Thermopolyspora flexuosa: one gene and its partner. The main gene of each other region encodes a partner of the protein of the gene in region 2 in a complex. Links are inferred from orthologs where the notes say so. Each region holds a gene or a part of one and is shown on either strand. Other genes may lie near its edges. The genes, in order: sucB and FHX40_RS02860.

Evidence for each region.
Region 1: FHX40_RS02860 (region 2) and sucB share a complex: the UniProt entries of both Bacillus subtilis proteins name them as parts of the 2-oxoglutarate dehydrogenase (OGDH) complex. The link is inferred for Thermopolyspora flexuosa from one-to-one orthologs.

The regions. Positions count from the first base shown.
Region 1 is NZ_VFPQ01000001.1:3,377,580-3,385,033, forward strand. What follows is about bases 2,776-5,675. They hold sucB (2-oxoglutarate dehydrogenase, E2 component, dihydrolipoamide succinyltransferase), read left to right. Parts: upstream 2,776-3,448; coding sequence 3,449-4,903; downstream 4,904-5,675. Other genes in these bases: lpdA (dihydrolipoyl dehydrogenase), read left to right, coding at 2,776-3,404; FHX40_RS14305 (Type 1 glutamine amidotransferase-like domain-containing protein), read left to right, coding at 5,122-5,675. Also shown: FHX40_RS14285 (adenosylcobinamide-GDP ribazoletransferase), read left to right, coding at 1-190; FHX40_RS14290 (leucyl aminopeptidase), read left to right, coding at 387-1,910; more of lpdA, read left to right, coding at 2,013-2,775; more of FHX40_RS14305, read left to right, coding at 5,676-5,859; lipoyl(octanoyl) transferase LipB, read left to right, coding at 5,938-6,615; lipA (lipoyl synthase), read left to right, coding at 6,739-7,454. UniProt on the Bacillus subtilis protein: E2 component of the 2-oxoglutarate dehydrogenase (OGDH) complex which catalyzes the second step in the conversion of 2-oxoglutarate to succinyl-CoA and CO(2).
Region 2 is NZ_VFPQ01000001.1:642,918-651,733, reverse strand. What follows is about bases 4,335-8,596. They hold FHX40_RS02860 (multifunctional oxoglutarate decarboxylase/oxoglutarate dehydrogenase thiamine pyrophosphate-binding subunit/dihydrolipoyllysine-residue succinyltransferase subunit), read left to right. Parts: upstream 4,335-4,721; coding sequence 4,722-8,396; downstream 8,397-8,596. Other genes in these bases: FHX40_RS02855 (DUF6104 family protein), read left to right, coding at 8,517-8,596. In the rest of the region: FHX40_RS02880 (sugar ABC transporter ATP-binding protein), read right to left, coding at 1-365; FHX40_RS02875 (ROK family transcriptional regulator), read right to left, coding at 386-1,609; FHX40_RS02870 (SDR family oxidoreductase), read right to left, coding at 1,901-2,794; FHX40_RS02865 (MBL fold metallo-hydrolase), read right to left, coding at 2,951-4,135; more of FHX40_RS02855, read left to right, coding at 8,597-8,711; FHX40_RS02850 (DUF4097 family beta strand repeat-containing protein), read left to right, coding at 8,786-8,816. UniProt on the Bacillus subtilis protein: E1 component of the 2-oxoglutarate dehydrogenase (OGDH) complex which catalyzes the decarboxylation of 2-oxoglutarate, the first step in the conversion of 2-oxoglutarate to succinyl-CoA and CO(2).

The DNA of each region.
Region 1 (7,454 bases), 2.7 Mb from region 2 along the record:
CCCCGGCGGCGAGGCGTGGGGCGTGACCGCCGTGCGCCACCTGCTCGCGATCGCCGCGGGGCTGGGCCTCGCCTGGGCGCTGCGGCGGCACGCGGTGCGCCGCCTCGGCGGGGTGACCGGCGACGTGTTCGGCGCGCTCGTCGAGGCCGCGGTCACCGCGGCCCTGGTCACCTGCGCGCTCACCGCCTGACCCGCACCGGGCTCCGTCGCCGCCCGGCGGTCGCCGTCGTCCGGCCGCGGCGGCGACACGTGGGCCCCGCGGCACGCCGTACCACGCCTTCGCGGCGGGTTCGAGGGGCGCCGCGTGGCCGGACGCACCGGGTGTCGCGGGCCGCGACACACCGATCATGATCGGTAACGCCCAATGGTAGGATCACCCCCTGTTTATGACCTTGGACAAAGCAGGGCTAGCATCGGGCTACGTGACCACCGTGAACCTCGACTCGTCCGGTACCCTCCCCGGCGACATCGACGCCCTCGTCGTGGGCGTGCACTCCGGAAGCGACGGGCCGCAGCCGGCGCCCGGCGCCGAGCACGCCGACCAGGCCCTCGGCGGACGGCTCGCCGCGAGCCTCACCGCACTGGGTGTCACCGGCAAGGCCGGCGAGATCGCCAAGATTCCCACCCTCGGAGCGGCGCCCGTCCCGCTGATCGCCGTGGTCGGCCTCGGGGACGCGCCGAAGGAGGGCTCCTACGACCTTGAGGTGCTGCGGCGCGCCGCAGGCACCGCGACCCGTTCCCTGGCGGGCTCGGCGCGGGTCGCGCTCGCCCTGCCCGCCACGAGCGCCGAGCAGACCGAGGCGATCGCCCTCGGCGGACTGCTCGGCGCTTACACGTTCACCCGGTACCGCACCCGGGACGAGGACAAGCCGCCGGTGCGGGAGCTGACCGTGCTCGGCTCCGCCGCGGGCGCCGACGAGGCCGTCCGGCGGGCGACCGTGATCGCCGAGTCGGTCACGCTCGTGCGGGACCTCGTCAACACCCCGCCCTCGGACCTGTGGCCCGCGCGGTTCGCGGAGATCGCCACCGAGCGCGGCACCGCGGCCGGCCTCGGCGTCGAGGTGCTCGACGAGACCGCGCTGAAGGAGGGCGGCTACGGCGGCCTCGTCGCGGTCGGCCAGGGCTCGGCCCGGCCCCCGCGCCTGGTGCGGCTCAGCTACCGGCACCCGGAGGCCGACAAGACCCTGGCGTTCGTCGGCAAGGGCATCACCTTCGACTCCGGCGGCCTGTCGCTCAAGCCCACCACGGCGATGGACTGGATGAAGTCCGACATGGGCGGCGCGGGCGCGGTGCTCGGCGCGCTCATCGGGATCGCGCGGCTGGGGCTGAAGGTGAACGCGATCGGCTACCTGTGCCTCGCCGAGAACATGCCGAGCGGCACCGCGCAGCGCCCCTCCGACGTGCTCACCACCTTCGGCGGCAAGACGGTGGAGGTGCTCAACACCGACGCCGAGGGCCGGCTCGTGCTCGCCGACGGGCTCGGCCGGGCCGCGCAGGACTCGCCCGACGTGCTCGTGGACATCGCCACCCTCACCGGCGCGCAGATCATCGCGCTCGGCAACCGCACCACCGGGGTGATGGGGAACGACGACGCGCTGCGCGACGAGGTGGTGGCGGTCGCCAACGAGGTCGGTGAGCCGGCCTGGGGCATGCCGCTGCCCGAGGAGCTGCGCCGGTCGCTCGACTCGGCGGTCGCCGACATCGCCAACGTCCACCCCGACCGCGTCGCGGGCATGCTCGCCGCCGCGGTGTTCCTGCGCGAGTTCGTCCCCGACGGCCTGCGCTGGGCGCATCTGGACATCGCCGGGCCCGCGTTCCACCGCACCGAGCCGTACGGCTACACGGTCAAGGGCGGCACCGGTGCGGGCACCCGGACGCTCATCGGCCTGGCCGCCCGGTACGCGAAGTGAGGGTCAAGCCCGTCACATCGCGCACGCACAAGTGAAAAGATGCCGTTGGACAGGCCGTGATCCGGCACCCGGCGGCACAGAGATCCGACAAGGAGCATTCCCGTGGCTGATGGCAGCGGCCCCTTCGACGTCGTGGTCCTGGGGGGTGGCAGCGGCGGCTACGCCTGCGCCCTGCGGGCGGCCGAACTCGGCAAGCGGGTGGCGCTGATCGAGAAGGACAAGATCGGCGGCACCTGCCTCCACCGCGGCTGTATCCCCACCAAGGCGCTCCTGCACTCGGCCGAGGTCGCCGACGAGACCCGTGAGAGCGCGACGTTCGGGGTCAAGGCCCGGTTCGAGGGCATCGACATGCCGGCCGTGCACGCCTTCAAGGAGAAGATCGTCAGCCGTGCCTTCCGGGGCGTGACCGGCCTCATCAAGGCGCGGGGCGTCACGATCATCGAGGGCTTCGGCCGGCTCGTCGGGCCGAACCGGATCGCCGTCACGCGCGACGGCCACCAGGAGGTCGTCGAGGCGGCCAACATCGTGCTCGCCACCGGGTCGGCGCCCAAGACCCTGCCCGGCCTGGAGATCGACGGCGAGCGGATCATCACCAGCGACCACGCGCTCACCCTCGACCGGGTGCCGGGCTCGGTGGTGGTGCTCGGCGGCGGCGTGATCGGCGTCGAGTTCGCCAGCATCTGGCGCTCGTTCGGGGCCGAGGTGACGATCGTCGAGGCGCTCCCCCACCTGCTGCCCGCCGAGGAGGAGTCGAGCTCGAAGCTGCTGGAGCGGGCCTTCCGCCGGCGCGGCATCGGCTACAAGCTCGGCGTGCGGTTCGAGAGCGTCAAGACCACCGCCACCGGCGTGGTCGTCACCCTCGAGGGCGGCGAGACCCTCGAGGCCGAGCTGCTGCTCGTCGCGGTCGGCCGCGGCGCCGTGACCGAGGGCCTCGGTTACGAGGAGGCCGGCGTGGTGATCGAGCGCGGCACGGTTAAGGTGGACCAGTACTGCCGCACCAGCGTGCCGGGGGTGTACGCGGTCGGCGACCTGATCCCCACCCCCCAGCTCGCCCACACCGGGTTCGCCGAGGGCATCCTGGTCGCCGAGCACATCGCCGGGCTCAACCCGGCGCCGATCGACTACGACGGCGTGCCGCGCATCACCTACTCCGACCCCGAGGTGGCCTCGGTCGGGATCACCTCGGCGACCGCACGTGAGCGCGGTTACGAGGTCACCGAGTTCGTCTACGACCTGGCCGGCAACCCCAAGAGCCAGATCCTGCAGACGCAGGGCGCGGTCAAGGTCGTCGCGGCCAAGGACGGCCCTGTGCTCGGGGTGCACATGGTCGGCCGCCGCATCGGAGAGCTGGTCACCGAGGGGCAGCTCATCTACAACTGGGAGGCGCTGCCCTCCGAGGTCGCCCAGCTCATCCACGCCCACCCCACCCAGTCCGAGGCCGTCGGTGAGGCGATGCTCGCCCTCGCCGGCAAGCCGCTCCACGTGCACGACTAAAAGTGCCCTCACACCACATGCGATAGAAGGAGTCACAGGACACCATGCCGGTCTCCGTACAGATGCCCCAGCTCGGCGAGAGCGTCACCGAGGGCACCGTAACCCGCTGGCTCAAGAGGGAAGGCGAGCGCGTCGAGGCCGACGAACCGCTCCTCGAGGTAAGCACCGACAAGGTCGACACCGAGATCCCCTCGCCGACGTCCGGCGTGATCACCAAGATCCTCGTCAAGGAGGACGAGACGGTCGAGGTCGGTGCCGAACTCGCCGTGATCGACCCGAACGCCGCCGAGGGTACGGTCGCCCCGGCCGCGCCGGCCGCCGAGCCGGCCCCGGCCCCGGCTCCGGCGCCCGAGCCGCAGCCCGCTCCCCCGCCCGCCCCGGCTCCGCAGCCCGAGCCGGCCGCGCCGCCGATCGCCTCGATCCCGCAGCCCGCGCCGGCCCCGGCTCCGGCCCCCGCGCCGCAGCCCGCCCCCGCTCCGGCCCCGGCCCCGGCTCCGGCGCCCGAGCAGCCGGCCGCCCCGGCGCCCGCTCCGGCCGCCGAGGGGCCGTACGTCACGCCGCTCGTGCGCAAGCTCGCCGCCGAGCACGGCGTCGACCTGAGCACGATCACCGGCACCGGCGTCGGTGGCCGGATCCGCAAGCAGGACGTGCTCGAGGCGGCCCGGCGCAAGCGTGAGGCGGCCGCCCAGGCCGCGCAGGCGGCTCCGGCCGCGCCCGCGCAGGCCCCCGCGGCCCAGCCCGCCGCCGGTCCCGAGCCGGTTCCGGTGGACACCACGCTGCGCGGCCGTACCGAGAAGATGTCGCGGCTGCGGCAGACGATCGCCAAGCGGATGATGGAGTCGCTCCAGGTCTCCGCGCAGCTCACCTCGGTGGTCGAGGTCGACGTCACCAAGATCGCCAAGCTGCGCGAGCGGGCCAAGGAGGACTTCCAGCGGCGCGAGGGCGTGAAGCTCACCTTCCTGCCGTTCTTCGCGCTCGCCGCGGTCGAGGCGCTGAAGCAGCACCCCAAGCTCAACGCCACGATCAACAACGAGACGAACGAGGTCACCTACTTCGATGTCGAGCACCTCGGCATCGCGGTGGACACCGAGCGCGGCCTACTCGTGCCGGTGATCCGCAACGCCGGCGACCTCAACCTCGCCGGGCTCGCCCGGAAGATCGCCGACCTCGCCGAGCGCACCCGCACCAACAAGATCAGCCCGGACGAGATCACCGGCGGCACGTTCACCATCACCAACACCGGCAGCCGCGGCGCGCTGTTCGACACGCCGATCCTCAACCAGCCGCAGGTCGGCATGCTCGGCACCGGCGCCGTGGTCAAGCGCCCGGTGGTGCTCGACACGGCGGACGGTGAGGTGATCGCGATCCGGTCGATGGTCTACCTGTCGCTCACCTACGACCACCGGCTGGTGGACGGCGCGGACGCCGCCCGGTTCCTCACCACGATCAAGCGCCGCCTCGAGGAGGGCCGCTTCGAGGCCCAGCTCGGGCTGGAGTGACCCCTGCGCCCCGCCGCCCGTGCGGCGGCGGGCGGTCCGCCTCCCGGACGCGTCCGGGAGGCGGACCGCGGCGCGTTCCCCTCGCGCACCCCACGGGCGCGCGAGCGGCGGCAGGGTAGAGTCTGAGGCCATGCGGGGGCCGGAACGGCGCACGCCGCCGTGGCGGGGCGGTGCCGTACCGGTCCGGATGTGCCGGGCGGTGCGGTGAGGGAGGCGTGATGAGCACTTCCGGGCAGTCCCACATCGTGGCGATCGGCGGCGGCTCGTTCCGGGCCACGCCGCGGTTCGGGGTGATCGAGCCGACCGGGCTGCTGCGCTACGCGCTCGACCTCACCGGGAAGGAACGGCCGCGGCTGTGCCTGCTCGCCACCGCGGTGGGCGACGACTCCGAGTGGCTGCTGAAGATGTACGGCGCGTTCCGCGGCTGGAACGTCGAGGTGAGCCACCTCGCGCTGTTCCCGATGCCGAACGTGCCCGACCCGCGCGCCTTCCTGCTCGAGCAGGACGTGATCTACGTCAGCGGCGGCAGCGTGGCGAACCTCATGGCGCTGTGGCGGCTGCACGGCATCGACGAGGCGCTCGCCGAGGCGTGGCGGGCCGGCGTGGTGCTCTCCGGGCAGAGCGCCGGGGCGCTGTGCTGGCACGTGGGCGGCAACACCGACTCGTTCGGGCCCGAGCTGCGGCCGTGGGCCGACGGCATGGGGCTGCTGCCGTACTCCTGCGGGGTGCACTACAACTCCGAGCCGCAGCGGCGGCCGCTGCTGCACCGGTCGGTGGCCTCGGGCGAGCTGCCCGAGGGGTACGCCGCGGACGAGGGCGTGGCGCTGCACTACGTCGGCACCGAGTTCGCGGGGGCGGTGTCGATCGACCCCAAGGGCGCCGCGTACCGGATCGAGCGTGACGGTTCGGGCGGTGTGAAGGAGCTGCGTATCGAACCGCGCCTGCTCGAGCGGTGAACTGCTCTACGCTGGGGCGGTGAGCAGCGGGGAGCGCCCGCGGCGCTGCCGAGGAGCCCCCTCCCAGTGGAGATCGGCATGAGTGAGCTGGCCATCGTCCGGTTAGGGGTGGACGTCCCCTACGAGCAGGCCTGGAGCCTGCAGCGCAAGGTGCACGAACGGCGCGTCGCCGGGGAGATCGGCGACACGTGCCTGCTGCTGGAGCACGCCCCCGTGTACACCGCGGGCCGGCGGACCCTGCCCGAGGAGCGGCCCACCGACGGCACGCCGGTGATCGACGTCGACCGGGGCGGCAAGATCGCCTGGCACGGCCCGGGACAGCTCGTCGCCTACCCCGTCATCCGGCTGACCGAGTCGCTCGACATCAACCGCTACGTCTGGCTGCTGGAGGAGGCGCTCATCCAGGTGTGCGCCGACTTCGGCGTCACCGCGCGCCGGGTGCCGGGCGTGGGCGGCGTCTGGGTGCCCGGGGACCCGGCGAGCGGGCTGCCCGACCGGGCGCTGGGCGCGGTCGGCATCCGGGTGCACAAGGGCGTCACCATGCACGGGTTCGCGCTCAACTGCGCCAACGACCTGAGCTGGTACAACCGGATCGTGCCGTGGGGCGTCAGGGACGGCGGGGTGACCTCGCTGTCGGCCGAGACCGGTCGGCGCCTCACCGTCGACGAGGTGACGCCCGTCGCCGAGAAGCGCCTCGCGGGAGTGCTCGGCGTGGAGCTCGTCGAGCTCCAGGAGGAGGACCTGCTGCGGCTGTGACCCCCTGCCGGGCGGCCGCGGCCGGCGCCCGCGCGGCGGGACGCGGGCCGATGCCGGGCCGATGCCTGAACGGGCATAGGCTGGAGGGGTGACCGACAGCACCGCGCGGACGAGGAGGGCAGCGTGACCGTCTCCCCCGAGGGCCGCAAGCTCCTCCGTCTGGAAGTCCGAAACAGTCAGACCCCGATCGAGCGCAAGCCGGAGTGGATCAAGACCCGGCTGCGCAACGGGCCGAACTTCAACGAGATCAGGTCGCTGGTCAGGGACCAGAACCTGCACACCGTCTGCCAGGAGGCCGGCTGTCCCAACATCTCCGAGTGCTGGGAGGACCGGGAGGCGACCTTCCTCATCGGCGGCGACCAGTGCACGCGCAGGTGCGACTTCTGCCAGATCGACACCGGTAAGCCCGCCGAGTACGACGTCGACGAGCCGCGCCGGGTGGCCGAGTCGGTGCGCCGGATGGGCCTGCACTACGCGACCGTCACCGGGGTCGCGCGCGACGACCTGCCGGACGGCGGGGCGTGGCTGTACGCGGAGACCGCCCGGAAGATCCACGAGATGGTGCCCGGGTGCGGCGTCGAGCTGCTCGTGCCCGACTTCAACGCCGACCGGGCCAGGCTCGAGGAGGTGTTCTCGAGCAGGCCGGAGGTGTTCGCGCACAACATCGAGACCGTGCCGCGCGTCTTCCGGCGCATCCGCCCGGGCTTCCGGTACGAGCGCTCGCTCGAGGTGCTCCGCATCGCGCACGAGGCCGGGATGGTGACCAAGTCCAACCTCATCCTCGGCTTGGGCGAGGAGCCCGAGGAGGTCGTGGAGGCGATGCGCGACCTGCGTGAGGT
Region 2 (8,816 bases):
CGGTTCGCCTCGCGGCGGCGGACGAAGCCGAGGGCGGCGTGCTCGTGGCCGAGGAAGATGTTCTCCGCCACGCTCAGCCCGTCCACCAGGTCGAGCTCCTGGTAGATGGTGGCGATGCCGGCCCGCATCGCGGCCGTCGGGTTGGCGAGCCGTACCGGGCGGCCGTCGAGGAGCACCTCGCCCGCGTCGGGCTGGTGGGCGCCGGAGAGGACCTTGATCAGGGTGGACTTGCCCGCGCCGTTCTGGCCGAGCAGGCAGTGCACCTCCCCCGCGTGCACGTCGAGGTCGACCCCGTCGAGGGCGCGCACGCCGGGGAAGTGCTTGACGATCCCCCGCATGCGCAGCAGAGGGGCGGGTGAAGGCATGGGCGCCTCCAGGGGGGTGTTCAGCCTCCGGTGGAGGTGGGCGTCCGGGAGGACTCGGTCTCGGTGACGATCCGGTTGATGTTGTCCGGGGCGAGGAAGTGTTCGATGGCGAGGATTCCGGCGCCGGTCGCGGCGGCGTCCGCGCCGGTCCGGGTCGGGACGATCGCGAGGTGGTGGGTGGCGAGCGGCAGGGAGCGCCGGTAGATGGTCTCCCGGATGCCCGCGAGCAGGTGGTCGTGCACCTTGGCGAGCACGCCGCCGATCACGATCACCTCGGGGTTGAAGAAGTTGACCAGGCTCGCCAGCACCTCGCCGATGAGCCGTCCGGCCTCGCGGACGAGGCGCAGCGCCTGGGTGTTGCCCGCCTGGACCAGGGCGACCACGTCCGAGCCCGACTCGGCGGGGAAGCCGAGCTCGGTGAGCCTGCGGGCGAGCGCGCCGCCGCCCGCCACGGCTTCAAGGCACGCGCTGTTGCCGCACCGGCACCCGGCCTCGTCGTGGCCGCTCACCCGGATGTGGCCGATGTCGCCGGCGCTGCCCTGGGCGCCGCGGTGCAGCCGGCCCTGGGCGATGATGCCGCAGCCGATGCCGGTGCCGACCTTGACGAACAGCAGGTAGTCGGTGTCCGGGAACGCCGAGCGGTGCTCGCCGAGCGCCATCACGTTCACGTCGTTGTCGACCTTGACCAGCGCGTTGTACCGCTCGGCGAAGTAGTCGGGGATCGGGTACGCGTTCCACCCGGGCATGATCGGCGGGTTGTTGGGGCGGCCGGTGGCGAACTCGACCGGGCCGGGCACGCCGATGCCGATCGCCTTGAGCGCCTCGGGGGTGAGCCGCGCGTCGGTGAGCAGGCCGCGGATGCGCCGGTCCACGTGCGCGAGCACGGTCTCCGGGCCCTCGGCGATGAGCAGCGGGTCCTCGTGGGTGGCGAGGGTGCGCCCGCTGATGTCCATCAGCGAGATCCGGCAGTGGGTGGCGCCGAGGTCCACCCCGGCGACGACGTTGTCCGCGGTGCGCAGCCGCAGCCGCCGCGGCGGGCGGCCGCCGGTGGACTCGCCGTCCTCGGTCTCGCTCACCAGCCTGCTCTCGATGAGCTGGTCCACCCGCTGGGAGATGGTGGAGCGGGCGAGCCCGGTGACGCGCGCCAGGTCGGCGCGGGTGGTCGCGCTGCCCGCGCCGATGAGGGTGAGCACGTCGGCAGGAGAGCCGGGTACGGCCCGCTCGTCGCCCGTCGGGGTGGCCATGCCCGAGACCATAAAGCCGACTTTCGCCGGAATCAATACCTATTTTTGCCGATCATCGAACGAAGTCCCCTCATGAGGCGGCGCAGCCTGGTCCGATTCGACCGACTTGCGCCGGGCCATGCCCCGCGACACGGCGACTTACGCCGATGATCGAACAAAGATCGGCCCGGCCGCGCCGTACCCGAGGGCGGTGCGCTACGGCACGGCCGGGCCCGGAGACGCGAACGGCACCCGCGGTGAGTGCCGCGGGTGCCGCACGGAAACCTGGGGATCAGGGGCTCACGGGATGCGTCAGAGCATCTTCTCCATGGACGCCTGGGCCTGCTTGCCGAGCTCGGTGGTGAGGTACGGCTGCTCGGCCATGATCGCCTCCCAGTTGTCGCGGATCGCCTCGGGGCTGATCTCGTCGGTGCGCCAGCCCGGGCCCTCGGCGACGAACACGCGGGCCACCCGGCCGCCGCCGACGGAGAACACCTCGCCGGTGGTCTCGCAGCTCTCGTGGGCGAGGTAGGCCACCAGCGGGCTGATCCGGTCGACGGAGAACTTCTGCTCGAACTCGGCCGGGAGGATCGACTGGGTCATCCGGGTCCACGCGACCGGGGCGATCGCGTTCACCTTGATGTTGGCGCGGGCGCCCTCGATCGCGAGGGTCTTGGTGAAGCCGACCAGGCCCATCTTCGCCGTGGAGTAGTTCGTCTGGCCGAAGTTGCCGAACAGGCCGGCCGGCGAGCTGGTGTTGATGATCCGGCCGTACGCCTGCTCCTTCATGTGCGGGAAGGCGGCGCGGGTGACGAGGAACGAGCCGCGCACGTGCACGGCGAGCACGGCGTCGAACTCCTCGACCGTCATCTTGCCGAACGACCGGTCGCGCAGGATGCCGGCGTTGTTGACGAGGATGTCCACCCGGCCGAACGCGTCGAGGGCGGTCTGGATGATCGCCTGGGCGCCCTCCGGGGTGGCGACGTTGTCGGTGCTCGCGACGGCCTCGCCGCCGTTCTTCTTGATCGTCTCTACGACCTCGGCAGCGGGGCCGGAGGAGGCGCCGGTGCCGTCGAGCGCGCCGCCGAGGTCGTTCACGACGACCTTCGCGCCACGCTCGGCGAGCAGGAGCGCGTGCGACCGGCCGAGCCCGTTTCCGGCGCCGGTGACGACGGCGACCTTCCCATCAAACCGAAGCTCCGACATGTGTGCGCCTTTCAGGAGAACAAGGTTCGGTTGATGTCCACACGATAGCCGGGCCCGCACCGGTCGCCGCTACCCGGCGGTAACCATCGGGCCGAGAACACGTTTCATCGTGCCGCCCGGGTACGGCCCGGCACGCCCGGCCGCGGGCCCGCGGGCTCAGTCGGCCGGGTACCACAGGTCGGGTGTACCCGGCACCCGGCGGACCCGGCCGCGGGACTCCAGCCAGACCAGGTGGGCGAGCGTCTCGTTGTTCGCCATCCTGCGCATGAACTGCGGAATCGATTCCCAGGGCCGGGACCAGGTGAGCCGGCTCGCCAGCTCCCAGCAGGAGGCGCCGCCCGCCGCGGCGACCGCCGCCTCGATCTCGGCGAGCCGCTCCTCGTGGTGGGCCATGAGGTGGTCGACCCGCGCGGTCAGCTCCAGGAACCGGTACTCGTGCGCGGGCAGCACCTCGGTCACGCCCGCCTCGACGCCGACCGCGCGGATCGTGGCGAGCGAGTCGAGGTAGTCGGCGAGCGGGTTCGGGGACGACTGGGGGTGCACCGACACGATCGGGGTGATCCGCGGCAGCACGTGGTCGCCGGTGATGAGGATGCGGCGCCGCTCGGAGACGAAGCACAGGTGGCCGGGCGAGTGGCCGGGCGTCCACACCGCGCGCAGGTCCCAGCCCGGCAGCACCGGCCGGTCGCCGTCCTCGATGAGCACGTCCGGGCGGGCCGGGGCGGCGAACCGGCGGGCCAGCGAGGCGAGGTTCACCGCCTCGGTGATCACCTCCTGCGGAGCCCCGCACCGCTCGAGCAGCTCCCGGTCGCGCCGGATCAGCTCCCGGACCCGCGCCTCGGGGTCGTCGCCGAGGTCGAACAGGCGGTCGTGGACGAGGTTCGCGTCCGCCGGGTGCACCCCGATCCACGCCCCCGAGTGCTCGCGCACCCGCCCGGCGAGGCCGTAGTGGTCGGGGTGGACGTGGGTGACGAGCACGGCGCGCACGTCGGAGATGTCGAACCCGGCCTGGCCGAGCCCGTCGCGCAGCGCGGTGAAGGCCTCGTCGCTGTCCCACCCGGCGTCGATGATCGCCACGCCGCTCGTCAGCTCGAGCGCGTAGACGAGCACGTACCGGAGCGAGTTGATCGGGATCGGCACGGGGATCGACCAGAGGCCGGGCCGTACCCGCTCGACGCGGGGCAGCTCGCCGTTCCGCCAGGCGGCGCGCTGGCGCTCGTCGGCCGGCGTGACCGTCCGCGCCGGGGCACCCGAAACGTCACCCGCGGCGGCCGGCGTGCCCCCGGACGCCGCGTCCGCCGCGGCAGAACCGGCGGCGCTCACCGCTGAATCCCGTACCATCCCAAACTCCCTTCGACCCCCACGATTGTGCGCACATAAATCGAATTGCGTTCTAGTGGGGGTCGCCGGAAGCCCGGTACGGCCCGGCATACACGGACGGCACGCGGCCGGGGCGCGATCGGGAACCCGGCCCGCCGGCCCGGCCGCCCGCCGCAGGCCGCACGACGGCGGACGGGCCGACCCGTGAGCGTTCCATGCGACGGAACGACCGTTAGTAACACATATGATTCAATATGGGCACGTTCGGGATAAGCGGTGCCCTAGACGTCCCCGCCGGGCGAGACCGGCCTGGCCGCGCGGAAACCAGGGCCTAACCGGCGGGTCAGGGCGCCGAGTGGTGACCAACCGCGCGCGCACTGAGAGGATCGGTTCGAGGACATGCCCAGCACCTCGCCCCTCGGCGGAGCGCCGCCGCCGGGACGCCGCGCACCCAAGGAGCCGCCGGATGCGCACCGGATGAGTCACCGGACCCGTAACGTGCCGACCACGCGATCCAGTTGTTGGGCACACGCCCCCTGGCGGGGCGAGTAGCCTTGGACAGGTCTTCCAATCCAACGCCGATCTGCGGAAGAGGGCGATTTCCGCCGTGTCGTCTGAGTCGTCGCGGACAAACCCGCTGGCCAGCTTTGGGCAGAACGAGTGGCTTGTCGATGAGCTGTACCAGAAGTACCTAGAAGATCCCGAGTCGGTGGACCGCGCATGGTGGAACTTCTTCGCTGATTACGACGGCGGCGCCAAGCGCGCCCCGGCCACTCAGGCGAGCAACGGCGCCGAGGGCGCCACGGCCACCGCGCCGGCACCCGCGGAATCCGCTCCGGCCGCACCGGCGGCCCCCGCCCCGGCCAAGGCGGCGCCCGCCCCCAAGAAGGCGGCGAAGGCCGCCCCCGTGCCCCAGGGCGCGGAGGAGGAGCGGCTGCGCGGCGCGGCCGCCCGCACGGCGGCGAACATGGAGGCGAGCCTCGCCGTACCGACCGCCACGAGCGTGCGGGCGATCCCGGCGAAGCTGCTCATCGACAACCGGATCGTCATCAACAACCACCTGGCCCGCGGGCGTGGCGGCAAGGTGTCGTTCACGCACATCATCGGCTACGCCGTGGTCCAGGCGGTCAAGGCGATGCCGGAGATGAACTACTCCTACGCCGAGATCGACGGCAAGCCCACGCTCGTCAAGCCGCAGCACGTCAACCTCGGCCTCGCCATCGACATCAAGAAGCCCGACGGCAGCCGGCAGCTCCTCGTGCCCTCGATCAAGCGGGCCGAGACGATGAACTTCCGGGAGTTCTGGACCGCGTACGAGGAGATCGTGCGCAAGGCCCGGGCCGGCAAGCTCGCCGTCGAGGACTTCGCCGACACCACGATCACCCTCACCAACCCCGGGACGATCGGCACGGTGCACTCGGTGCCGCGGCTCATGCAGGGCCAGGGCACGATCATCGGCGTCGGCGCGATGGAGTACCCGGCCGAGTACCAGGGCGCCTCGGACGAGACCCTCGCCCGCCTCGCGGTGAGCAAGATCATGACGCTCACCTCGACCTACGACCACCGCATCATCCAGGGCGCGCAGTCGGGCGAGTTCCTCCGCAAGATCCACCAGCTCCTGCTCGGCGAGGACGCGTTCTACGACAAGATCTTCGAGGCGCTGCGCATCCCGTACGAGCCGGTGCGCTGGGTCCGCGACATCTCGGTCAGCCACGACGACGAGGTGACCAAGTCGGCCCGGGTGCTCGAGCTCATCCACGCCTACCGGGTGCGCGGCCACCTCATGGCGGACACCGACCCGCTCGACTACCGCCAGCGCAAGCACCCCGACCTCGACATCCAGTCGCACGGCCTGACGCTGTGGGACCTGGAGCGCGAGTTCCCCACCGGCGGCTTCGGCGGCAAGCCGCTGATGAAGCTGCGCGACATCCTCGGCGTGCTGCGGGACTCCTACGTCCGCACGATCGGCATCGAGTACATGCACATCCAGGAGCCCGAGGAGCGGGCCTGGATCCAGGAGCGCGTCGAGCGGCCGCACCAGAAGCCGAGCCGGGAGGAGCAGCTCAACATCCTGCGCCGGCTCAACAACGCCGAGGCGTTCGAGACCTTCCTGCAGACCAAGTTCGTCGGCCAGAAGCGGTTCTCGCTCGAGGGCGGCGAGTCGCTCATCCCGCTGCTCGACTCGGTGATCACCTCGGCCGCGCAGGAGGGCCTCGACGAGGTCGTCATCGGCATGGCCCACCGCGGCCGGCTCAACGTGCTCGCCAACATCGTCGGCAAGTCGTACGCGCAGATCTTCGCCGAGTTCGAGGGCAACCTCGACCCGCGCAGCGCGCACGGCTCCGGTGACGTCAAGTACCACCTCGGCGCGACCGGCGACTTCGTCGCGTACGACGGCTCCAAGATCAAGACGTCGGTGGTGGCGAACCCGTCGCACCTGGAGGCCGTCGACCCGGTGCTCGAGGGCGTGGTCCGCGCCAAGCAGGACCTGCTCGAGCGCGGCGAGGAGGGCTTCACCGTGCTGCCGATCCTGGTGCACGGCGACGCCGCGTTCGCCGGCCAGGGCGTGGTCGCCGAGACCCTCCACCTGTCGCAGCTGCGCGGCTACCGCACCGGCGGCACGGTGCACGTGGTCGTCAACAACCAGGTCGGCTTCACCACCTCGCCCGCCTCGTCCCGCTCGTCGGTGTACGCCACCGACGTGGCCCGGATGATCCAGGCGCCGATCTTCCACGTGAACGGCGACGACCCCGAGGCCGTGGTCCGGGTGGGCCGGCTCGCGTTCGAGTACCGCCAGGCGTTCCGCAAGGACGTGGTCATCGACCTCGTCTGCTACCGCCGCCGCGGCCACAACGAGGCCGACAACCCGAGCTTCACCCAGCCGCTCATGTACGACCTGATCGACGCCAAGCGGTCGGTGCGGAAGCTCTACACCGAGGCGCTGATCGGCCGCGGCGACATCACGGTCGAGGAGGCCGAGCAGGCGCTGCGGGACTACCAGGAGAAGCTCGAGCGCGCGTTCACCGAGGTCCGCGAGGCGGCCAAGCGCCCGCCGGAGCCCGGCGCGGTGCTCAAGCCGCCGGCCGAGGACCTGGTGCCGTGGCGGCACGAGGACACCCCGACCGCCACCACCGAGGAGGCGATCAAGCGGGTCGTCGACACCCAGATCAACCTCCCCGAGGGCTTCACGCCGCACCCGCGGCTCGTGCCGCTGCTGCAGCGCCGCGCCCAGATGGTCGAGGAGGACGCGATCGACTGGGCGATGGGCGAGACGATCGCCTTCGGCTCGCTGCTCATCGACGGCCACCCGGTGCGGCTCGTCGGCCAGGACTCCCGGCGCGGCACCTTCGGCCAGCGGCACGCCGTGCTCGTCGACCGGCTCACCGGCGAGGAGCACACCCCGCTCAAGGCGTTCAACCACGGCACCACGAAGTTCTACGTGTACGACTCGCTGCTCAGCGAGTTCGCCGCGATGGGCTTCGAGTACGGCTACAGCACCGTGCGCCCGGACGCGCTCGTCTGCTGGGAGGCGCAGTTCGGTGACTTCGCCAACGGCGCCCAGTCGATCATCGACGAGTTCGTCTGCTCCGGCGAGGAGAAGTGGGGCCAGCGCTCCTCGGTGGTGCTGCTGCTGCCGCACGGCTACGAGGGCCAGGGCCCGGACCACTCCTCGGCCCGCATCGAGCGGTTCCTGCAGCTGTGCGCCCGGGACAACATGACGGTCGCCCAGCCGACGACCTCGGCGCAGTACTTCCACCTGCTGCGGTGGCAGGTGCTGTCGAACCGGCGGCGCCCGCTCATCGTGTTCACGCCGAAGTCGCTGCTGCGGCACAAGGGCGCGACCTCCCCGGTCCGCGACTTCACCGGCGGCTCGTTCCGCCCGGTGCTCGGCGACACCAAGGTCGACCCGGCGGGCGTGCGCACCGTGGTGCTGTGCTCCGGCAAGATCTACTACGACCTGCTGGCGCGGCGGGAGAAGCTCGGCCGGAACGACGTGGCGCTCGTCCGGCTGGAGCGGCTCTACCCGTGGCCGCGGCAGGAGCTCACCGCCGAGCTCGACCGGTACGGCCGTGACGTCCAGCTCATCTGGGCGCAGGAGGAGCCGGTCAACATGGGCCCGTGGCCGTACCTGACGCTCAAGCTCGCCGAGATCCCCGACCTGCTGGGCGGGCGGCCGATCCGCCGGGTCTCCCGGGACCCGAACCCGTCGCCGGCGACCGGCTCGCACGCCAAGCACGAGGAGGAGCAGGAGGAGCTGCTGAAGAAGGTCTTCGGCGCCTGACCCTCCCGCCGGCGGTCCCCTCGCGGGGCCGTCCGGACCGAAGACGACGATCCGGTCCCCCACACCCGGGCCCGCGCGGCCCGGTGTGGGGGACTTCCGTGTACGCAGGAGGACACTGCGATGTACTTCACCGACCGCGGCATCGAGGAGCTCGTGGAGCGGCGCGGCGACGAGGAGATCGCGATCTCCTGGCTCGCCGAGCGGCTGCGCGAGTTCGTCGACCTCAACCCCGAGTTCGAGACCCCCATCGACCGGTTCGCCACCTGGCTCGCCCGGTTCGACGACGAGGAGGACGGGCTCGACGACGACGCGTAAGACGCGATATGTCTTGACTTCGGGTAGACGCGATATATCGTGTCTATCGGAAATGTCGAGACGGAGGGCCCGTCATGCAACGCTGGACGATCGAGCGACCGGATC